3 regions of the Pseudomonas sp. JE3303 genome follow, and region 3 is predicted to be linked to each of the others. Evidence: predicted binding sites of a transcription regulator. Region 3 holds the regulator's gene; each other region holds the start of a gene.
What was found. Region 3 encodes FliA, which starts transcription of late flagellar genes. Its sites were predicted from a motif close to CTAAAGTTTNNNNNNNNNNNGCCGNTAA; they were not measured.

Region 1 (7,767 bases), on a different contig from region 3:
AAGGCATGTACCTGGCCTTCGGCGCCACGAATCACGATGATCGGGTTGGTGCCGACCTGCAGAGTCAGGAAGTTGCCCTTGGCCGGGATTTCGCAGGTCATGCCGGCGATCAGCCATTCCTTCTGGAAGATCTCCTGCATGTCGATCTGGAACAGACGCTCGTCGTTGTAGAAAGGTTGCGGCAGCGAGAAAGTGCGCTCGCGCGTCTGCAGCATTTCGGCGGTGGCGCCGCGTGCTGCTTCCAGTGGATCGCCCAGGCTCAGGGTTGCGGTGACGTCCATCGTGTGGTCCTCATGGCCAGTAAAGGCCGGCGAAAGTGGCTAATCGTTCTTGTGCGACGCAGGGCTGAAAATCAGCGTGTTGTTATGGCGTGGAGTGTGCGTTCGCCGGGGCCGCGAACCTTATCCATGGACGACATGGCCGAATCCGTTCCCGACGCGCCAGCCCCTGTAGCTCAAGGCTGGTCGCGATAAGCACGCCGATGTCGCGGATGGGAATGTACGCCGCCCGCACCTTGAGCATTATCTCTCCCATCAAGCCGCAGTCGGCCGTGGAGACGAGCATGTCCAACCCCTTCCTCAATCCGGTCACGACCCAGACCTGGGCCAACGGCCGCCACATCGTGCGGTGCGTCAAGGTCATCCAGGAGACCTGGGACGTCCGCACCTTCTGTTTCATGGCCGACCAGCCGATTCTGTTCTTCTTCAAGCCCGGCCAGTTCGTGACCCTTGAGCTTGAGATCGAAGGCCAGCAAGTGATGCGCTCGTACACCATTTCGAGCGCGCCGTCGGTGCCCTACAGCTTTTCGGTAACCATCAAGCGCGTGCCGGGCGGGCGCGTTTCGAACTGGCTGCACGACACGCTGCACGAAGGCCAGGAGCTGGCGGTGCACGGGCCGGTGGGGCTGTTCAATGCCATCGATTTTCCCGCGGCAAAGATGCTCTACCTCAGCGGTGGTGTCGGCATCACGCCGGTGATGTCCATGGCGCGCTGGTTCTACGACACCAACGCCAATGTCGACATGACCTTCGTGCACAGCGCACGCTCGCCCAAGGACATCATCTACCATCGCGAGCTGGAGCAGATGGCCTCGCGGATCCCCAATTTCAGCCTGCATATCATCTGCGAGAAGCATGGCCTGGGCGAGCCGTGGGCGGGGTACCGCGGTTACCTGAACCACAAGCTGCTGGAGCTGATCGCGCCGGACTTCATGGAACGTGAGGTGTTCTGCTGCGGCCCGACGCCGTACATGACCGCGGTCAAGCGGCTGCTCGAAGGCGCGGGTTTCGACATGAGCCGGTACCACGAGGAGTCATTTGGCGCCACGCCGCCCGAAGCCAAGGCCGATGCCGTCGAGCACGCCGAGCAGGCGGCCGATGCGCCGGAAGTCGACGCCGCCGAGCTCAACCTGGTGGAGTTCATCGGCAGCGACAAGAGCATCCGCGTGGCTCCGGGCGAGACCGTGCATGCCGCGGCGGCCAAGGTCGGCCTGATGATCCCCAAGGCCTGCGGCATGGGTATCTGCGGCACCTGCAAGGTGCTCAAGCTGGGCGGAGAGGTGGAGATGGATCACAACGGCGGCATCACCGAGGAAGATGAGGCCGAGGGGTACATCCTGTCGTGCTGCAGCGTGCCGAAGGGTGATGTGCGGATCGATTACTGATCCAGATTCGCAAGTGCCCCATTCGCTGGCAAGCCAGCTCCCCACAGGTACAGCGCAGATCTCACCATCAGCGCAGTACCTGTGGGAGCCGGCTTGCCAGCGAATGGGGCACCGCGGATCTTCGGGTCAGACGCGGAAGCGCGCCACCAGCCCATTCAGATCCACCGCCAACCGCGACAGCTCGGCACTCGCCGCGCTGGTCTGGTGCGCACCGGTTGCCGACTGTACCGACAGGTCGTTGATATTCACGAGGTTGCGGTCCACTTCCCGCGCCACCTGAGCCTGCTCTTCGGCGGCGCTGGCGATCACCAGGTTGCGCTCGTTGATCTGCGCCACCGCGCTGGCAATGCTGTCCAGCGCAAGGCCGGCGCCGCGGGCGATGTTCAGGGTCGACTCCGCGCGCTCGGTGCTGTTGCGCATCGAGTCGACCGCCTGCCCGGTACCGCCCTGGATACTGCCGATCATTCGTTCGATTTCGCTGGTCGACTGCTGGGTGCGGTGGGCCAGGGCGCGAACCTCGTCGGCCACCACGGCAAAGCCGCGGCCCGCTTCACCGGCCCGTGCCGCCTCGATGGCGGCGTTGAGCGCCAACAGGTTGGTCTGGTCGGCCAGGCCGCGGATCACGTCCAGGACCTTGCCGATATCCCGCGATTCGGTCGCCAGGTTGCCGATCAACTGCGCCGTGGCCTGTACGTCGCCGCTCATGCGTTCGATGGCGCCAACGGTCTCGAGCACCAGGTCGCGGCCATCGCCAGCCGAACGGGTGGCTTCGCTCGACGCTTGCGAGGTGCTCACGGCATTGCGCGCCACTTCTTCGACAGCGCTGGTCATTTCGGTGACGGCCGTGGCCGCCTGCACGATTTCGTTGTTCTGCTGCTGCAGGCCGCGGGCGCTTTCCTCGGTAACGCAGTTGAGCTCCTCGGCTGCCGAGGCCAGCTGGGTGGCGGAACCTGCAATCAGCTGCAGGGTGTCACGCAGCTTGTCCTGCATCTTTGCCATGGCACGCAGCAGGCGCGCGGCCTCGTCGGTTCCTTCGGCATGCACGGCCTTGGTCAGGTCGCCATCGGCGATGCGCTCGGCAGCGTCCAGTGCTTCATTGATCGGGTTGACGATGCTGCGGGTCAGCAGCCAGGCGCAGAGGAAAGTCAGCAGGCTGGCGGCCACCAGCAGGGCGATGACCAGTGTCACGGCGCCGGAGTACTGGCCAGCTGCGGTAGCGTTGGTACGGCGGGTCTGCTCGGTGTTGATCCGCACCAGGTCGTCCATCACCTTGTTGATCTGCTCGGAGTTGGCCAGCAGGTCTGTGTTGAGCAGGGTGCGCAATGCGTCGAGCTGGTCGGCCTGGCTCAGCACGAGCATGCGCGATTCGATCTGCCGGTACTGGCCGAGCAACTGGCGGTACAGCTCATAGCCTGCGCGCTCGTCCGCCCCTTCGACCAGGAGCTGGTAGGCCGCGAGAGTCTTGTCGATCTCTGCGTTGCGCTGTTCAAGCAGGCGCAGAGTGTCCCGCTGGGTCTCTGGCTCGCGGTTGAGCAGCAGGCGGTAGGAGAGGGTGCGCATGCGCAGGTTCAGGGCAGTCAGCTCGCCCAGGTTCTTGATGCTCGGGACACTGATGGTCTCGATGGCAACGCCCGCCTGGCGGATCTTGCTCATCTGGTTGAGGGCGAACACGCCCAGGCCGAGCATCAGCGCGCCGATCAAGGCAAACCCCAGGAGCGCACGGGGGGCGATATTCATGTTGCGAAGGGACATTTGAGGTAACCAGGCAAGGACAAGGGGGCGCGCGATCCATGCGACAGAATGGGACATGCCATGCCTATCGGTCGTGACCGGCGAGTCTTGAGTATCCGGCGTTGCAAATATGAGCCGCCGGTTGGGATTCCTGACCAATGGTGGGGCGAAGCAGGAACAAGATCGTTATCCGCCGGTCAATCTGCACCAGGCCAAGGCCTCTACTCCCGATATCCCTGGCGAGGGCGCAAGGTTTTCTTTATCGTGTCCGCCTTTGCACCAACCGAGAACGTCTCATGCTGGAATCATCCCTGAATCAACTCGAGCAACTGGTTACCGACCTGGTACAGAAGAACACTCAGCTGGGCGAGCAGAACGAGCGCCTGGCCCAGGAGCTGGCCCAGTCCAAGGAAGAGAACGACAGCCTGCAGCTGAACCTGATGGAGCTGGAAGAGAAGAACGGCGCTACCGCCGCGCGCATCCAGGCCCTGGTCGAGCGCGCCAGCGCTGGCGCCGTCAGCGCATGAAACTGCAAGCGCAGCCGATCAATGTCGTGTCGATCCTGGGCAGCGACTATTCGATCAAGGCGCCCGAAGGCCAGGAGCAGACACTGTCCAAGGCCGTGCAGATGCTCAACGCCTCGCTGGCTGACACCAAGCGCCTGTACCCGACCTTGATCGGCGACAAGCTGCTGGTGCTGGCGGCGCTCAACCTGTGTTCGAAGCAGATCGATCTGCAGCGCGAGCATCAGGAGACGCTTGACCGGTATCAAGAGCAGGTCAGCGCCACGGTCGATGTGATTGCCCGCAAGATCGGCGACGCCTGACTGTTCGGCGCCTAAGGTCTGCGTAGGAGCGGCCTTGTGTCGCGAAGCGGCCCTAAGATCGCATAGGCGCTACAAGGGCCGGCTGAATGCGGTGTTCCCTGCCAGCATTGCAAAACCTGGTACTGATGCGCTTCGGTGAGGGCTTTGCCCTCATTTCGCGCGGTCCGGCGTCCCGGCACAAGGCCGCTCCTACAAAAAAGCCCACACCGCGGTCTCAGGCTGACAGCACCGCGCGGATATCCCCCGCCAGCGCCCGCACGCGCTCTTCCTCGGTATCCCACGAACACATGAACCGCGCCCCACCGCTGCCGATGAAGGTATAGAACCTCCAGCCCTTGCCTCGCAGTGCTTCGATCGCCGCCTCTGGCATCTGCAGGAACACCCCGTTGGCCTCCACCGGGAACATCAGTTCAACGCCCGGTACATCCTCGACCAGCCCCGCCAGCAATTGCGCGCAGTGATTGGCATGCGCCGCGTGGCGCAGCCAGGCGCCGTCTTCAAGCAGCCCCACCCACGGTGCCGACAGAAAGCGCATCTTCGAGGCCAGCTGCCCGGCCTGCTTGCAGCGATAGTCGAAGTCTTCGGCCAGGGCGCGATTGAAGAACAGGATCGCCTCGCCCACCGCCATGCCGTTCTTGGTCCCGCCAAAGCACAGCACATCGACGCCGGACTTCCATGTCAGCTCGGCCGGCGTGCAGCCCAGGAACGCGCAGGCGTTGCTGAAGCGGGCACCGTCCATGTGCAGGTTCAGGCCCAGCTCCTTGCACGTGGCGCTGATGGCCTTGAGTTCGTCCGGCCGATAGGCGCTGCCGACCTCTGTGGCCTGGGTGAGCGTGACCACGCGCGGCTTGGGGAAGTGGATGTCCTGGCGCTTGAGGGCGACCTCACGGATGGATTCTGGGGTCAACTTGCCGTCGACGCTGCGCGCGGTGAGCAGCTTGGAACCGTTGGAGAAGAACTCCGGCGCACCGCATTCGTCGGTCTCGACGTGGGCGGTTTCCGAGCAGATCACGCTGTGATAGCTCTGGCAGAGGGAAGCGAGGGCCAGGGAGTTGGCCGCCGTGCCATTGAAGGCAAAAAACACCTCGCAGTCGGTTTCGAACAGCTCGCGGAAGTATTCCGAGGCCCGCGCCGTCCATTGGTCGTCGCCGTAGGCGCGGTCGTGGCCGTGGTTGGCCTTCTCCATGGCCGCCCAGGCTTCGGGGCAGATACCGGAATAGTTGTCGCTGGCGAATTGCTGGCTTTTATCTGTCATGACACTGTCCTGTGAACGACGCAGGAAAGCACTCTAAACCATCGTTCGAGGGGTTGCCTATACAACCTGAGACACTGCTCCCGCGGTGTCTGCGGCGTTCACGCGAACCATCCGGGCGCAACGTTTCACACCAATGTCGTAAACGCGCCATTGCAAGGCGTGCGCAGGCATCTGGATACCCCGTGCCAGTCATACCATCGCTGCAAAGGGTCATTGAACCCTACAGACAAGAAATGATCGCTGCCGGGAGATAGACAATGTTCAGCAAGCAAGACCAGATCCAGGGTTACGACGATGCACTGCTGGCGGCGATGAATGCCGAGGATCAGCGTCAGGAAGACCACATCGAGCTGATCGCCTCGGAAAACTACGCCAGCAAGCGCGTCATGCAGGCCCAGGGCAGCGGCCTCACCAACAAGTATGCCGAAGGCTATCCAGGCAAGCGCTACTACGGTGGCTGCGAACACGTCGACAAGGTCGAGCAACTGGCCATCGACCGCGCCAAGCAGCTGTTCGGCGCCGATTTCGCCAACGTCCAGCCGCACTCGGGCTCTTCGGCCAACAGCGCCGTGTACCTGGCGCTGCTGCAAGCCGGCGACACCATCCTCGGCATGAGCCTGGCCCACGGCGGCCACCTCACCCACGGCGCCAAGGTGTCGTCCTCGGGCAAGCTGTACAACGCCGTGCAGTACGGTATCAACACTGACACCGGCCTGATCGACTACGACGAAGTCGAGCGTCTGGCTGTCGAGCACAAGCCGAAGATGATCGTCGCTGGCTTCTCGGCCTACTCCAAGACGCTGGACTTCCCCCGTTTCCGCGAGATCGCCGACAAGGTCGGTGCACTGCTGTTCGTCGACATGGCCCACGTGGCCGGTCTGGTCGCGGCGGGTCTGTACCCGAACCCGCTGCCCTACGCCGACGTGGTCACCACCACCACCCACAAGACCCTGCGCGGTCCACGTGGCGGCCTGATCCTGGCCAAGTCCAACGAGGCGATCGAGAAAAAGCTCAACGCTGCCGTGTTCCCCGGTGCCCAGGGTGGCCCGCTGATGCATGTCATCGCTGCCAAGGCCGTGTGCTTCAAGGAAGCCCTCGAGCCTGGCTTCAAGGTCTACCAGCAGCAGGTCATCGACAACGCCCAGGCCATGGCCCAGGTGTTCATCGACCGCGGCTTCGATGTGGTCTCCGGTGGTACCGACAACCACCTGTTCCTGGTCAGCCTGATCCGTCAGGGCCTCACCGGCAAGGACGCCGACGCCGCCCTTGGCCGCGCTCATATCACCGTCAACAAGAACGCCGTGCCGAACGACCCGCAGTCGCCGTTCGTCACCTCGGGCCTGCGTATCGGCACCCCCGCTGTTACCACCCGCGGCTTCAAGGTTGCCCAGTGCACCGCGCTGGCCGGCTGGATCTGCGACATCCTCGACAACCTCGGCGATGCCGATGTCGAGGCTGACGTGGCAAAAAATGTCTCGGCGCTGTGCGCAGATTTCCCGGTTTACCGCTGAGTGGAGCAACCCGTCATGAAACGCTATTCTGGCTTCGGCCTCTTCAAGCACTCCCTCAGCCATCACGAAAACTGGCAGCGTATGTGGCGCACGCCTACGCCGAAGAAGGTCTACGACGTGGTCATCGTCGGCGGTGGCGGCCATGGCCTGGCCACGGCCTACTACCTGGCCAAGGTGCATGGCATCACTAACGTGGCCGTGGTCGAGAAAGGCTGGCTGGGCGGCGGCAACACCGCCCGAAACACCACCATCGTGCGTTCCAACTACCTGTGGGACGAGTCGGCGCAGTTGTACGAGCACGCCATGAAACTGTGGGAGGGGCTGAGCCAGGACATCAACTACAACGTGATGTTCTCCCAGCGCGGCGTCTACAACCTGTGCCACACCCTGCAAGACATCCGTGACTCGGAGCGGCGCGTGAACGCGAACCGCCTCAATGGTATCGACGGCGAGCTGCTCAACACCGCGCAAGTGGCCGAGGAAGTCCCGTACCTGGACTGCTCCAAGAACACCCGTTATCCGATCCTGGGCGCCACCGTGCAGCGTCGCGGCGGCGTGGCCCGTCACGATGCCGTGGCCTGGGGCTATGCCCGTGCCGCCGACGCCCTGGGCGTCGACCTGATCCAGCAGACCGAAGTCATCGGTTTCCGCAAGGAAAACGGCACGGTCATCGGTGTAGAAACCAACAAGGGCTTCATCGGCGCCAAGCGCGTCGGCGTGGTCACTGCTGGTAACTCGGGGCACATGGCGCGCCTGGCGGGCTTCCGCCTGCCGCTCGAGT
Region 2 (7,767 bases), on a different contig from region 3:
TGGTCATGGCCGCAGGCCCCGGGGGTGAAGAGATCTATCTGCTGAGCCCGGACAGCGGCGCCAAGCCGGGCCAGCGCATCAAGTAAGTCCCCGCCCCGGCCAACCATGGCCGGGGCATCCCTCTCCTCGCTCGCTGACCTGACTCAATGAACGCTGCCAAACGCCTCGAAATCTTTCGCAGGCTGCATGAAGACAACCCCGATCCGAAGACCGAGCTGGCCTACACGACGACTTTCGAGCTGCTGATTGCCGTGATTCTTTCGGCCCAGGCGACCGATGTCGGCGTGAACAAGGCCACTGCCAGGCTGTACCCGGTGGCCAATACGCCGGAAGCGATCCTTGCCTTGGGCGTCGAGGGCTTGAGCACCTACATCAAGACCATCGGCCTCTACAACAGCAAGGCGAAGAACGTCATCGAGACCTGTCGCCTGCTGGTGGAGCAGCATGGCAGCGAGGTGCCCCAAAGCCGCGAGGCGCTCGAAGCCTTGCCTGGAGTTGGCCGCAAGACTGCCAATGTCGTGTTGAATACTGCATTTCGCCAGTTGGCGATGGCCGTCGACACGCATATCTTCCGCGTCAGCAACCGCACCGGCATCGCGCCCGGCAAGAACGTGCTGGAGGTGGAGAAGAAGCTGCTCAAGTTCGTCCCCAGGGATTACCTGCTCGACGCACACCACTGGCTGATCCTGCATGGCCGGTATGTGTGCCAGGCGCGCAAGCCTCGATGTGGCAGCTGCCGCATCGAAGACCTGTGCGAGTACAAGCATAAAACCTCCGACGATTGAGGTGATAGCCAGGATCCGCCCATCGCGATTGAAAAAATCTTTTTTACCCGCTTCGCATTTCTCGTTATAAGGTCGGCCAACGGCCCTGATGGCTTGGAGTGACTCATGAGCACCGATGAAAAAGAAGACCTGGCGATCGACGAAGATTTCACCAGCACCGATGACGACGAGCCTCGGGCGGAAACCGCCAAGACCAACCTCGACAAACGCCGCACCATCGACAATCTGCTGGAAGAGCGGCGGTTGAAGCGGCAATTGGCCGATTACGATTTTGATGTGTGATGTGTGATGTGCGCCCTTGAGCGTTCTGGCGCCTCTGGAACCAGCGCCGCCCGCGCGGCGCTCTTCCTACAGCGGCGCTCCAAAGCTCAAGGCTTGGACTGCGCAGTACTGCTCACGCGATCCCATGACGCTGGGCGAGCTCGATCAGGTCGACCAGCGACCGAGCATTGAGCTTTAGCAACAGGCGCGTCTTGTAAGTGCTCACCGTCTTGTTGCTGAGGTACATGCCTTCAGCTATCTCTTTGTTGGATTTGCCCTTTGCAAGCTGCTGCAGCACCATCATTTCCCTCCCTGACAGACGCCCGACCATTTCGGCCTCGCTGCCGCCGTTGAGGTTGGTTCGCACTTTGTGCAGTGCCTGGTTGGGAAAGTAGCTGTATCCCGACAACACAGCCTTGATCGCGCTGAGCAGTTCTGTCAGGTCCTGTTGCTTGCAGACGTAGCCCGCTGCTCCCGCCTGCATGCAGCGCATCGAAAAATGGCCGGCGGACTGGGACGTCAGCACCAGCACCTTGGTCTCGGGGTGGGCGGCTACCAGCCGTGAAACAACTTCCATGCCATCGAGCTTGGGTATGCCGATGTCGAGTATGACGATATCCGGACGGCCTTCCCGCGCCAGTTGCAGTGCATCCACACCATTGTCCGTTTCCGCCACGACCTCATAGCCATGCCGCTCCATCAGCATGCGTACGGCCAGACGAATAACCGGGTGATCATCCACGATCAACACTTTATTCATGGGATATCCAAAGTTTCGGTATTTTTCTAGTTTTGAAGTCGCACGATAGCCTAACAGGACACAGTCGAGGACCACGACCACCCTCACACTTACATGCAAGGAGAGAACCTACGCGATTAACGGAAACTTCCTACAAAGCGCATCATTCTGTAACGGTTGTCGATCAACTAGCATGAATCGACCACGCAGCAAAACTAGCACTACCCGTCAGTCGGCTCCCCCTCAATTCATCCGTTCGTAGTGCAGGAAATTTCTTTATTTAGGGATGGCAAGCATCATCCAATTGCACACCAACCGGAATTGATTCCGCATGGCGAAATGCCGCACGGTTCTGCACGTTGAACAGCCGTGCTAAAGGTGATCCACGCACCGAAAGGCAACCCAGAAATGAGCCGTGTAGAACCTACCAGTCCGCTGACCATAATCGCCATATTCGCCGGCATCATCGAAGCCTCGGCCCTGGCATCGTTACCTTTTCTGAGCGAGGGCAGCCAGACTATCTACACATGGTTTCTCGTGTGCTTCCCCTTTTTCCTGACAGTGCTGTTTTTCCTGACCCTCAACTTCAACTACAAATCACTGTATATCCCGGTAGCCAAAGCAGAGCCCACGCCTCCGCCAGCAGCGGTTGCCGAGGACGCGCCACCAGACCCGGGACGTGCACATGCGCTGCCCAGCCTGGCCGCACCCCGTGGCGGAGCGGCGCCGCCAGCAGAGGCCAAGGATGTAATCACCATCGCGCTGTCGGGCGATGACGCGCGGGCGGTCATCGAGAAGCAGCTCTCGCGCAGCATGGACCAGCAACCCGCCAAGGCATTCAGCTGGGTGATCTACAACCTGGACACGCAGACGTGCATCACCGTCAATGTGCGCCCCATGGAGGCGCACGAACCCGTTGCATGAGGGCAAGGAAGCTTTCCAGCGCCCATGAAAAAACCCGGCCAGGCCGGGTTTCTTGTACAGCGATCAAGCCTTACAGCAGCGAGCGGCCTTTGTTGGCGGCAATGCGCATGCGCAGGGCGTTGAGCTTGATGAAGCCAGCGGCATCAGCCTGGTTGTAGGCGCCGCCGTCTTCCTCGAAGGTCGCGATGTTGGCATCGAACAGCGAGTCATCCGACTGGCGGCCGACAACCATGACGTTACCTTTGTACAGCTTCAGGCGAACCACGCCATTCACGTTGACCTGGGAGGCGTCGATCATCTGCTGGAGCATCACGCGCTCCGGGCTCCACCAGTAGCCGGTGTAGATCAGGCTGGCGTACTTGGGCATCAACTCGTCTTTGAGGTGAGCGACTTCGCGGTCCAGGGTGATCGACTCGATGGCGCGGTGGGCCTTGAGCATGATGGTGCCGCCCGGGGTCTCGTAGCAGCCGCGGGACTTCATGCCGACGTAACGGTTCTCGACGATGTCCAGGCGACCGATGCCGTTGGCACCGCCGATCTGGTTCAGCTCGGCCAGTACGGTGGCTGGGGTCTTCTCGACGCCGTCGATGGCAACGATGTCACCATTGCGGTAGGTCAGCTCGATGTAGGTTGCCTTGTCCGGGGCGTTCTCTGGCGAGACGCTCCACTTCCACATGTCTTCCTCGTGCTCGGTCCAGGTATCTTCAAGGACACCGCCCTCGTAGGAGATGTGCAGCAGGTTGGCGTCCATCGAGTACGGCGATTTCTTCTTGCCGTGGCGCTCGATAGGGATGCCGTGCTTCTCGGCGTAGTCCATCAGCTTTTCGCGGGACAGCAGGTCCCACTCACGCCATGGAGCAATGACCTTGACGCCCGGCTTGAGCGCGTAGGCGCCCAGTTCGAAACGAACCTGGTCGTTGCCCTTGCCGGTAGCGCCGTGGGAAATGGCGTCGGCGCCAGTTTCATTGGCGATCTCGATCAGGCGCTTGGCGATCAGCGGACGGGCGATCGAAGTACCCAGCAGGTACTCGCCTTCGTAGACAGTGTTGGCGCGGAACATCGGGAATACGTAGTCACGCACGAACTCTTCGCGCAGGTCGTCGATGTAGATTTCCTTGACGCCCATGGCCTGTGCCTTGGCGCGGGCCGGCTCGACCTCCTCGCCTTGACCCAGGTCAGCGGTGAAAGTCACCACTTCGCAGTTGTAGGTATCCTGCAGCCACTTGAGAATCACCGAAGTATCAAGGCCGCCGGAATACGCCAGTACGACCTTTTTTACGTCCGCCATGCCATCACTCCACGCGTTGTACGGAAAGCCGTCGATTCTACCGCTCTTGCCGCAGAATTTACAGTGGGGCGACAGCTTGTGACGACAAAGCGACAAGAACTGTCGACAGCGCGACGAACGGCAGCGCTCAGGGCGTCTTCGTGACCGCGGCTGCCTGGGGCGCAGGCGGTGGAGCAGCGGGCGGCTGCGCCTCAGCCGGCTTCACATCTCCCGCAGCCCCGGCCTGCAGTGGCTGGGCAACCAAGGCTTCCCTCTCCAGGTGGATGTTGACCCGCCGGTTCCGCGCCCGGTTGGCGGGCGTGGTATTCCTGGCCAGCGGATACCGCTCGCCATGGAAGCGCACGATTATCTGCTCCTCCCGCACACCATGGGCCTTCAGGTATTCGAGGACAGCCAGTGCACGACGGCGCGACACGTCACGGTTGGTCAGACGGTTGCCGCTGTTGTCGGAATGGCCGTCGAGTTCGATGCGGTTGACCGTGGGATCAGCCTTCATGTAGTCGAGGATCAGGTCGAGCCGGGCCCGGGCACTGCCGTCCAATTCGATGCCGCCTCCGGGAAAGCCGACCAGAGTCTGGCGGATCTGGTCGTAGTTCATTGCCAGCAGCTTGCCGGCACATGCCTGATAGTCATCGAACGCCTTGCTGAAGCTCACCGGCAAGACACGTACTTCCATGACCCGGCCGCCCTCGCCGGTGTGATTGCGCACTACCGTGCTGCGGCCATCGAGCAGCCCGTTGATCAAGCGGCTGGCCTGGCCTTGTGAAGTAGTGAACAGCACTCCACTGCGCGCCAGGCGAACCGCGCCAAGATTGATGTCGCCCCGCCCTGGCTGCCAGGGGGCCGCTGCGGCGAGGAGGGTCGCGGTGCCGCCACCCAGCACGCTGCCGCTGGAACGCAGCTGAAAAGTCGCCTGTTCGCCGGCCCGGCGCACGAACTCGCCGCTGCCGAAACCGCTGATAGGCTGGATCAGCCGACACTCGAACTGATCGCCCTCGACTTTCCACTCGATGTTCTCCATGCGAGTCTGGAACGTCAGCGCCATGGCCGGCAGGCTGGCAAACATACTGAACAGGGCTAGATAACGCTGGCGCACGGTCGGCTCCACAGATTTTCACGGCATACCTGCAAGCTATCGGTCGGAACCTGCAAAACTTGATAGCCAGTGCTCGTCCCCGGCTTTTCCGGTAGCATTGATCCTTGAGTTCGACCCGCCTGGAAACCCCAATGTCCGATCGCCTGACCCTCCTGCGTCCCGATGACTGGCACATCCATCTTCGCGATGGCGCTGTCCTGCCACACACCGTCGGTGACGTGGCGCGCACCTTTGCCCGCGCCATCATCATGCCCAACCTGGTACCGCCGGTGCGCAACGCCGCCGAGGCTGGTGCCTACCGTGAGCGCATTCTTGCCGCACGCCCGGCAGGCAGCCGCTTCGAGCCGCTGATGGTGCTGTACCTCACCGACCGTACCCAGCCCGAGGAAATCCGCGCGGCCAAGGCCACCGGCTTCATCCACGCCGCCAAGCTCTACCCGGCAGGCGCCACGACCAACTCCGATTCCGGTGTCACCAGCGTCGACAAGATCTTCCCGGTGCTCGAAGCCATGGCCGAAGTGGGCATGCTGCTGCTGGTGCATGGTGAAGTGACACGTGGCGAGGTCGACGTATTCGATCGCGAGAAGCTGTTCATCGACGAGCACCTGCGCCGAGTCGTCGAGCGTTTCCCGACTCTCAAGGTGGTCTTCGAGCACATCACCACCGCTGATGCCGCGCAGTTCGTCCACGAAGCCCCAAGCAACGTCGCCGCGACCATCACCGCCCAGCACCTGCTGTACAACCGCAACCACATGCTGGTTGGCGGCATCCGCCCGCACTTCTACTGCCTGCCGATTCTCAAGCGCAACACTCACCAGGTGGCGTTGCTGGATGCGGCTACCAGTGGCAGCAGCAAGTTCTTCCTCGGTACCGACTCGGCGCCCCACGCCCGACACGCCAAGGAAGCCGCCTGCGGCTGTGCCGGCTGCTATACCGCCTACGCTGCCATCGAGATGTACGCCGAGGCGTTCGAGCAACGTGGTGCGCTGGACAAGCTTGAAGGCTTCGCCAGCCTGCACGGTCCCGCCTTCTATGGCCTGCCTGTGAATACCGACACCATTACCCTGGTCCGCGAAGAGTGGACCGCACCCGACAGCCTGCCCTTCGGTGAGCAGACAGTCGTTCCGCTGCGCGCCGGTGAAAAACTGCGCTGGCGCCTGCTGGAGGAAAACGTGTGAGCGAAGATCGCTATGATGACGACCAGGACGGTCAAGCGGGCGGCCCGCGTCACCCGATGGCCGAACGCTTTCGCGGTTACCTGCCGGTAGTGGTGGATGTCGAGACCGGCGGTTTCAACAGCGCGACCGACGCACTGCTGGAAATCGCCGCCGTCACCATCGGCATGGATGAAAAAGGCTTCCTGTTCCCTGAACACACCTACTTCTTCCGCGTCGAGCCGTTCGAAGGTGCCAACATCGAGCAGGCCGCCCTGGAGTTTACCGGGATCAAGCTGGACCACCCGCTGCGCATGGCGGTGAGCGAGGAATCAGCCCTGACCGACATCTTCCGAGGTGTGCGCAAGGCGCTGAAAGCCAATGGCTGCAAGCGGGCGATCCTGGTCGGACACAACAGCAGCTTCGACCTGGGGTTCCTGAACGCGGCTGTCGTGCGCAACGACCTCAAGCGCAACCCGTTCCACCCGTTCTCCAGTTTCGATACCGCGACCCTCGCTGGCCTCGCCTACGGCCAGACAGTACTGGCCCGTGCCTGCCAGAGCGCCGACATCGACTTCGATGGCCGTGAGGCTCACTCGGCCCGCTACGACACCGAGAAGACCGCCGAGCTGTTCTGCGGCATCGTCAACCGCTGGAAAGAGATGGGCGGCTGGCGCGACTTCAACGACTGAGTCGTGCTGTAATCGCCACGCATAAAAAAACCGGCCGTAATGGCCGGTTTTCTTATGCGTGGCGATTACAGCTTGCCAGCATTCTCGCTCAGGTAAGCAGCAACGCCTTCAGGCGATGCGGTCATGCCCTTGTCGCCTTTCTTCCAGTTGGCCGGGCAGACTTCGCCGTGCTCTTCGTGGAATTGCAGGGCATCGACCAGACGCAGCAGCTCGTCCATGTTGCGGCCCAGCGGCAGGTCGTTGACGATCTGCGAGCGGACTACGCCCTTGTCGTCGATCAGGAATGCGCCACGGAAGGCCACGCCGCCTTCGGACTCAACGTCGTAGGCCTTGCAGATCTCGTGGGAGATGTCAGCTGCCAGGGTGTACTTGACCTGGCCGATGCCGCCCTTCTCGACCGGGGTGTTGCGCCAGGCGTTGTGAGTGAAGTGCGAGTCGATCGAAACGCCGATCACTTCGACGTTGCGCGCCTGGAAGTCAGGGATGCGATTGTCCAGGGCGATCAGCTCGGACGGGCAGACGAAGGTGAAGTCCAGTGGATAGAAGAACACCAGGCCATATTTGCCCTTGATGGCCGAAGCCAGGTTGAAGCTGTCGACGATTTCGCCATTGCCGAGTACGGCGGCGACGGTGAAGTCCGGGGCTTGTTTACCAACGAGCACGCTCATTCGATATCTCCTGATGGTGTTGAAAAGGCGGCCCGAGCGACCTATGCCGCTCGGCGCACACAAAGGCCGGCCATCATACACCGCTTGAGGTGACAGGCCGAATGCAACCGCTGGTCGGCCGGCGCACAAAGCTCACGCCTGTGCTTTGACAAGCATTCTC
Region 3 (7,767 bases):
ACTGCCACGAGCTCATTGGCCACGAAGAAGTCCAGCAACTGCTGCAAGTTCTCGCCAAAGCTTCGCCGAAACTTGCCGAGGAGCTCGTGCCGGGCGTCATTTCCCTGTCGGGGCTGCTGAAGGTCCTGCAGGCCCTGTTGTCCGAACAAGTGCCAGTACGTGACATCAGAAGCATTGCCGAGGCCATCGCAAACAACGCAGGCCGGAGTCAAGATACCGCCGCGCTGGTCGCCATGGTACGTGTCGGATTGAGCCGCGCCATCGTGCAAAGCATTGTCGGCATTGAGTCGGAGCTCCCTGTGATCACCTTGGAACCAAGGTTGGAACAGATCTTGCTAAATAGTCTGCAGAGGGCTGGGCAGGGTCAGGAAGATGGTGTTCTTCTTGAGCCGAGCATGGCCGAAAAGCTTCAGCGTTCGCTGATCGAGGCTTCCCAGCGTCAGGAGATGCAAGGGCAGCCGGCGATCCTCCTGGTCGCAGGACCGATCAGGGCGATGCTGTCGCGATTTGGCCGCCTGGCTGTACCGAACTTGCATGTTTTGGCGTATCAGGAAATACCTGACAACAAGCAAGTGACCATCGTCGCCACTGTGGGCCCCAACGGCTGAGGTAGTGCACCATGCAAGTTAAGCGTTTCTTCGCCGCCGATATGCGCCAGGCCATGAAGTTGGTCCGCGATGAGCTTGGCTCCGATGCCGCCATCATCGGCAACCGACGCATTGCCGGCGGTGTCGAACTGACGGCGGCGCTGGACTACACGCCGTCCGCGCTGGCCCCACGGGTCCCCAATGCCGAGCTTGAAGACGAGCTGCGCAAGACCCAGTCGCGCATCGCCACCGCCCAGGCCGAACTGTCCGGGCGCAGCGAGAACGAAGAGGGCAACCGCCAGCTGTTCGCCGGCCAGTCGCTGACGGCTTCCGAGCCGCTCATCGAACCGCACGTGGACGCTCCGGCCGCGCCTGTCGCGCCAGCGCCGGTCGACCCGCGCCTGTTCGATGCCATGCGTTCGGAGCTGTCGGGCCTGCGCGAGCTGCTCGAAGTGCAGCTCGGTTCGCTGGCCTGGGGCCAGCTGCAGGGCAACCAGCCGCAGCAGGCCAATGTCTGGCGCCGCCTGCAGCGCATCGGGCTGTCCGGCCCGATTGCCCGCGAGTTGCTTGACCAGACTGCCGGTATCAGCGAGCCGCGCCAGATGTGGCGCATGCTGCTGGCCCACCTGGCGCGCAAGATCGATGTACCTGAAGTCGAGCCGATCGAGGAGGGCGGGGTGATTGCCCTGGTCGGTCCGGCCGGCATGGGCAAGACCACTACCCTGGCCAAGCTGGCCGCTCGCTATGTGCTCAAGTACGGCGCGCAGAACCTGGCGCTGGTGAGCATGGACAGCTACCGCATTGGTGCCCAGGAGCAACTCAAGACCCTCGGCCGGATTCTCGGTGTGTCGGTGACCCACGTCGACCCGGGGCAATCCCTGGCCCAGACGCTGGAGCCGCTGCTGCGCAAGCGCGTGGTGCTGATCGATACCGCTGGCCTGCAGGCCAGCGACCCGGCCCTGCGCATGCAACTCGAAACCCTGGCGGGTCGTGGCATTGCGTCGCGCAATTACCTGGTACTGGCAACCACCAGCCAGAAGCAGGTGCTGACCGCCGCCTACCACAGCTACAAGCGCTGTGGCCTGGCCGGTTGCATCCTGACCAAACTCGATGAAACAGGCAGCCTCGGCGAAGTGCTGAGCCTGGTCATCAGTCATGAACTTCCCGTGGCCTACCTGACCGACGGACCACGGATTCCTGACGATCTTCACCTGCCACGCCGTCACCAGCTGGTGAGCCGCGCGGTCAGTGTGCAGATGCAGGAGGAGCCCAGCGAGGAGGCCATGGCCGACATGTTCGCTGATCTCTACCACAACCCAGGCAGGCGAGCAGGTTGAGGGTCATAATATTGCAAACAACCTACATCAAGGGGTTGCCCGGCAAGTGCCTGGCATTCACAGCGCAATCCCTCATGTGGCCCGGGTTCAAGCGAGACAAGGTAATAAGACAACATGGGTAGCATGCATCCCGTACAGGTGATTGCCGTAACCGGTGGTAAAGGTGGCGTCGGCAAGACAAACGTGTCAGTGAACCTCTCGCTGGCGCTGGCTGAGCTTGGCCGTCGGGTCATGCTGCTGGACGCAGACCTGGGGCTGGCCAACGTCGACGTGTTGCTGGGCCTTACGCCCAAGCGCACGCTGGCCGATGTGATCGAGGGTCGCTGCGAGCTGCGCGACGTGCTCCTGGTGGGGCCGGGTGGCGTGCGCATCGTGCCCGCCGCCTCGGGCACCCAGAGCATGGTGCATCTGGCGCCGGCGCAGCACGCAGGCCTTATCCAGGCCTTCAGCGAGATTGGCGACAACCTCGATGTGCTGGTGATCGACACCGCGGCCGGTATCGGCGACTCGGTGGTCAGTTTCGTGCGCGCCGCCCAGGAAGTGCTGCTGGTGGTCTGCGACGAGCCGACCTCCATCACCGACGCCTATGCGCTGATCAAGTTGCTGAACCGTGACTATGGGATGAATCGTTTCAGAGTGCTCGCCAACATGGCTCAAAGCCCTCAGGAGGGACGCAACCTGTTCGCCAAGCTGACCAAGGTCACCGACCGCTTCCTCGACGTAGCACTGCAATACGTCGGCGCCGTGCCATACGACGAGTGCGTGCGCAAGGCGGTACAGAAGCAGCGGGCCGTGTACGAGGCCTTCCCTCGGTCCAAATGCGCACTGGCGTTCAAGGCCATCGCGCAGAAGGTCGACAGCTGGCCATTGCCCGCCAACCCGCGCGGTCATCTGGAATTTTTCGTCGAGCGCCTGGTGCAACCCACCAGCGCAGGACCGGTGTTATGAACGCGAGCGGTTTCAAGATGTATCCCAAAGCTTCGCGCGACGCCCAGTACGAGCTGGTCGAACGCTACGCGCCTCTGGTCAAGCGGATCGCCTATCACCTGCTGGCACGCTTGCCTGCGAGTGTGCAGGTCGAGGATCTGATCCAGGCCGGCATGATCGGCCTCCTGGAAGTGGCCAACAAATACGACGCCAGCAAGGGCGCCAGTTTCGAGACCTATGCCGGTATCCGCATTCGAGGGGCCATGCTCGACGAGGTGCGCAAGGGCGACTGGGCACCGCGTTCGGTGCACCGCAACACGCGCATGGTCAGCGACGCGATCCGCGCCGTTGAATCAAAAACCGGCCGTGACGCTAAAGATCACGAAGTTGCGGCCGAACTCCAGTTGGGTCTCGATGATTACTACGCGATTCTCAACGATACGTTGGGCAGCCGCCTGTTCAGCTTTGACGACCTTTTGCAGGACGGCGAGCACGAAGGCCTGCACGAGGACGGCGCCAGCGCCCAGGTCGAGCCCTCGCGTGACCTGGAAGACGAGCGCTTCCAGGCGGCCCTGGCCGATGCCATCGCCAACCTGCCAGAGCGTGAGCGCCTGGTGCTGGCGCTGTACTACGACGAAGAGCTGAACCTCAAGGAAATCGGTGAGGTGCTTGGGGTCAGCGAGTCGCGTGTCAGCCAGTTGCACAGCCAGTGCGCAGCGCGTCTGCGCAGCCGCCTCGGGGAATGGCGGGCGCGTTGAACCGACTGTTCACAGTGTTTTTTTGTGGTGCCGAATTGATTGAGCACGCGCTCAGCGCTGAGCGCGTTTAAGACTGCTTGGAGGTCTAATTGAACAAAGACATGAAAATCCTCATCGTTGACGACTTCTCGACGATGCGGCGGATCATCAAGAACCTGTTGCGTGACCTGGGCTTCACCAATACCCAGGAAGCCGACGACGGCACCACCGCGCTGCCGATGCTTGAGAGCAGTCATTTCGACTTTCTCGTGACTGACTGGAACATGCCCGGCATGTCCGGTATCGACCTGCTGCGCAAGGTGCGCGCCGATGAGCGCCTCAAGCACCTGCCGGTACTGATGGTCACGGCCGAAGCCAAGCGCGACCAGATCATCGAAGCGGCGCAGGCCGGCGTCAACGGCTACGTGGTCAAGCCTTTCACCGCGCAAGTACTCAAAGAAAAGATCGAAAAGATCTTCGAACGCGTCAACGGCTGAGTCACGTCAGGGGGCGTCATGGAGTCAACACAATCGTCTTTGGGGGAGTTTGAATCGACCCTGAAGAAACACGCCCAGGAACTGGTCGAGAGCCTTGAACGGGGGCGCTTCGGCGAGGCGGTGCAGCTGATTCATCAGCTCAACCAGACCCGCGACCGTGGCCTGTACCAGGAAGTCGGCAAGCTCACCCGCGAGCTGCACAGTGCGATCGTCAGTTTCCAGATCGACCCGCGCATGCCGCAGGCCGAGGAAATGTCGCAGATCACCGATGCCACCGAGCGCCTGTCCTACGTGGTCAGGCTCACCGAGGGCGCGGCCAACCGGACCATGGACCTGGTGGAGGACAGCACGCCGGTGTTGAACTCGCTGGCGTCCGAGGCCCAGTCACTGAGCGTCGACTGGCAGCGCTTCATGCGCCGCGAGGTCGCGGCGCCGGAGTTTCGTGAGCTGGCCAAGCGCGTCGACAGTTTCCTGACGCGCAGCGAGGAGGGCAACCGCAAGGTCGCCGGGCATCTCAACGACATTCTGCTGGCCCAGGACTACCAAGACCTGACCGGCCAGGTGATCAAACGGGTGACGCAACTGGTCACCGATGTGGAAAGCAACCTGCTCAAGCTCGTGCTGATGGCCAGTCAGGTCGACCGGTTTGCCGGTATCGAACATGACCATGAGCAGCTGCGTGCTGAAAAAGATCAAGAAATACATCCGACTCGGGGTGAAGGTCCGCAGATTCATGCCGATAAGCGTGAAGACGTTGTGTCCGGTCAGGACGATGTCGACGATCTGCTGTCCAGCCTTGGTTTTTAGGGAGCACCTTTGATGAGTTTCGGCGCCGATGAAGAAATCCTTCAGGATTTCCTGGTAGAAGCCGGCGAGATCCTTGAGCAACTGTCCGAGCAATTGGTCGAGCTGGAAAGCCGGCCCGATGATGCCGACCTGCTCAATGCGATCTTTCGCGGTTTTCACACTGTAAAAGGGGGCGCCGGCTTCCTCCAGCTCAATGAGCTGGTGGAGTGCTGCCATATCGCCGAGAACGTGTTCGACATCCTGCGCAAGGGCGAGCGGCGCGTGGACGCGGAACTGATGGACGTGGTCCTGGAAGCTCTGGACACGGTCAACAGCATGTTTGGCCAGGTTCGCGAACGCAGCCCCGTCACACCGGCCACGCCTGAGCTGCTGGATGCCTTGGCGCGCCTTGCCGAGCCCGGCGCAGCCGCACCTGTGGTAGCGGCGCCGGTCATCGAGGCGCCCGCCGCCAGCGATGACATCACCGACACCGAGTTCGAGCAATTGCTCGACTCGCTCGATGCAATCAAGGCTCAGGCCCAGGCTGCCGAGCAGCTGCAAGGCGAGGTGCCTGGCGCCACCGCGGGTGACGAGATCACCGATGCCGAGTTCGAGTCGCTGCTCGACCAGCTGCACGGCAAGGGCCAGTTCGTGCCCGATGTCGTCAGCCCTGTCGTCGAGAAGACGCCCGCCGCGGCGCCTGTCGGGGACGAGATCACCGATGACGAGTTCGAGGCACTGCTCGACCAGTTGCACGGCAAGGGCACCTTTGCCGCCGATGCGCTGCCCGCAGCCAGCACCGCGCCTGCCGCTCCGGCCACCGGCAACCAAGCGCCCGCCGAGCACATCAGCGAGCACGAATTCGAAGCCTTGCTCGATGAGCTGCATGGCAAGGGCAAGTTTTCCGACAGCGCCGTGGCGAACGCCGCGCCTGCTCCTGCCGCCAAGCCACAGGCCGCCGCGCCAGCCAGGCCAGCCCCTGTCGCCAAGCCTGGGATACCGGCCCGTGCCGGTGCGCCTGGCGCCGAAAAGCCTGCGGTCAGCGAAGCGGAAACCACGGTGCGCGTCGATACCGCGCGCCTGGACGAAATCATGAACATGGTCGGCGAACTGGTGCTGGTGCGTAACCGCCTGGTGCGCCTGGGCCTGAACAGCGGCGACGAGGCCATGTCCAAGGCCGTGTCGAACCTGGACGTCGTCACCGCCGACCTGCAGACCGCGGTCATGAAGACGCGCATGCAGCCGATCAAGAAGGTCTTCGGGCGCTTCCCGCGGCTGGTCCGGGACTTGGCCCGCCAGCTCAGGAAAGAGATCAACCTGGAGCTGGTCGGCGAAGAGACCGACCTGGACAAGAACCTCGTCGAGGCCCTGGCCGACCCGCTGGTCCACCTGGTGCGCAACGCCGTGGACCATGGCATCGAATCCCCTGAAGAGCGCGAGGCCGAAGGCAAGGCGCGTGGCGGCAAGGTGGTGCTGTCGGCCGAGCAGGAGGGTGACCATATCCTGCTGTCGATCTCCGATGACGGCAAGGGCATGGACCCCAACGTGCTGCGTGCCAAGGCCGTGGAAAAGGGCCTGATGGACAAGGACGCCGCCGAGCGACTGAGCGAGTCGGACTGCTACAACCTGATCTTCGCCCCGGGTTTCTCGACCAAGACCGAGATCTCGGACGTGTCGGGCCGCGGTGTGGGCATGGACGTGGTCAAGACCAAGATCTCCCAGCTCAACGGCTCGATCAACATCTTCTCGGCCAAGGGCCAGGGTTCGAAGATCGTCATCAAGGTGCCATTGACCCTGGCGATCATGCCGACCCTGATGGTCATGCTGGGCAACCAGGCGTTTGCCTTCCCGCTGGTCAACGTCAACGAGATCTTCCACCTCGACCTGTCGCGCACCAACGTGGTCGACGGCCAGGAAGTGGTGATCGTGCGCGACAAGGCCTTGCCGCTGTTCTACCTCAAGCGCTGGCTGGTGCGCTCCGCTGCCCATGAAGAGCAGCGGGAAGGCCATGTGGTGATCCTGTCGGTCGGCACCCAGCGCATCGGTTTTGTCGTCGACCAGCTGGTCGGCCAGGAAGAAGTCGTGATCAAGCCGCTGGGCAAGATGCTCCAGGGCACCCCCGGCATGTCGGGCGCCACCATCACCGGTGACGGGCGCATTGCGCTGATCCTCGATGTACCGAGCATGCTCAAGCGTTACGCCGCCCGGCGTATTTGATTTCGGCGGCGTGACCTGGCGGTTGCGCCGTCCAATGGAGTGTTTATGGCAGTCAAGGTCCTGGTGGTGGATGATTCCGGTTTCTTCCGCCGGCGCGTCTCGGAAATTCTCTCGGCAGACCCGACCATCAAGGTGGTGGGGACTGCGGCCAACGGCAAGGAAGCGATAGACCAGACCCTGGCGCTCAAGCCCGATGTGATCACCATGGACTATGAAATGCCCATGATGGATGGCATCACCGCCGTGCGTCACATCATGCAGCGCTGCCCGACGCCCGTACTGATGTTCTCATCGCTCACCCACGAAGGCGCGCGCGTGACGCTCGACGCGCTGGATGCCGGTGCCGTGGATTACCTGCCGAAGAATTTCGAGGACATCTCGCGCAACCCGGACAAGGTCAAGCAGATGCTGTGCGAGAAGGTCCACACCTTGTCGCGCAGCAATCGCCGCTTCGGCGGCCTTGCCGCATCTGTGGCCGCCGCGTCCCCAGCCCCGGCGCCGAACGCTGCGGCGCCTGCCAGCAGCCTTGCCGGCGGTGCAGCCCTGCGCACGCCCATGGCCCCGGCCCGCAGCGCGGCGCCTGCACACGCACATTCGCCGGCACCCAAGCGCAAGCCTTACAAACTGGTCGCCATCGGTACCTCGACCGGCGGCCCTGTGGCCCTGCAGCGGGTGCTGA

Region 1: a site for FliA is predicted at 3,480-3,507, ahead of AC0ZZU_RS07790 (methyl-accepting chemotaxis protein). Genes of this name have one in related genera too.
Region 2: a site for FliA is predicted at 5,130-5,157, ahead of AC0ZZU_RS20640 (flagellar protein MotY). Genes of this name have one in related genera too.

The regions. Positions count from the first base shown of each region.
Region 1 covers NZ_JBWGIF010000004.1:164,968-172,734, forward strand. The annotation lists gene gbcA (glycine-betaine demethylase subunit GbcA) at 1-281, opposite strand, end outside; gene gbcB (glycine-betaine demethylase subunit GbcB) at 563-1,663, shown strand; gene AC0ZZU_RS07790 (methyl-accepting chemotaxis protein) at 1,790-3,472, opposite strand; gene AC0ZZU_RS07795 (hypothetical protein) at 3,691-3,921, shown strand; gene AC0ZZU_RS07800 (cell division protein ZapA) at 3,918-4,220, shown strand; gene AC0ZZU_RS07805 (threonine aldolase family protein) at 4,435-5,475, opposite strand; gene glyA (serine hydroxymethyltransferase) at 5,733-6,986, shown strand; gene AC0ZZU_RS07815 (sarcosine oxidase subunit beta family protein) at 7,002-7,767, shown strand, end outside.
Region 2 covers NZ_JBWGIF010000015.1:43,390-51,156, forward strand. The annotation lists gene metG (methionine--tRNA ligase) at 1-86, shown strand, start outside; gene nth (endonuclease III) at 147-785, shown strand; gene AC0ZZU_RS20620 (PA3496 family putative envelope integrity protein) at 891-1,067, shown strand; gene AC0ZZU_RS20625 (response regulator) at 1,180-1,806, opposite strand; gene AC0ZZU_RS20630 (hypothetical protein) at 2,194-2,709, shown strand; gene AC0ZZU_RS20635 (argininosuccinate synthase) at 2,780-3,997, opposite strand; gene AC0ZZU_RS20640 (flagellar protein MotY) at 4,125-5,093, opposite strand; gene pyrC (dihydroorotase) at 5,225-6,271, shown strand; gene rnt (ribonuclease T) at 6,268-6,939, shown strand; gene AC0ZZU_RS20655 (peroxiredoxin) at 7,005-7,607, opposite strand.
Region 3 covers NZ_JBWGIF010000014.1:78,471-86,237, forward strand. The annotation lists gene flhA (flagellar biosynthesis protein FlhA) at 1-608, shown strand, start outside; gene flhF (flagellar biosynthesis protein FlhF) at 620-1,924, shown strand; gene fleN (flagellar synthesis regulator FleN) at 2,039-2,872, shown strand; gene fliA (RNA polymerase sigma factor FliA) at 2,869-3,609, shown strand; gene AC0ZZU_RS19830 (chemotaxis response regulator CheY) at 3,711-4,085, shown strand; gene AC0ZZU_RS19835 (protein phosphatase CheZ) at 4,104-4,892, shown strand; gene AC0ZZU_RS19840 (chemotaxis protein CheA) at 4,905-7,088, shown strand; gene AC0ZZU_RS19845 (protein-glutamate methylesterase/protein-glutamine glutaminase) at 7,134-7,767, shown strand, end outside.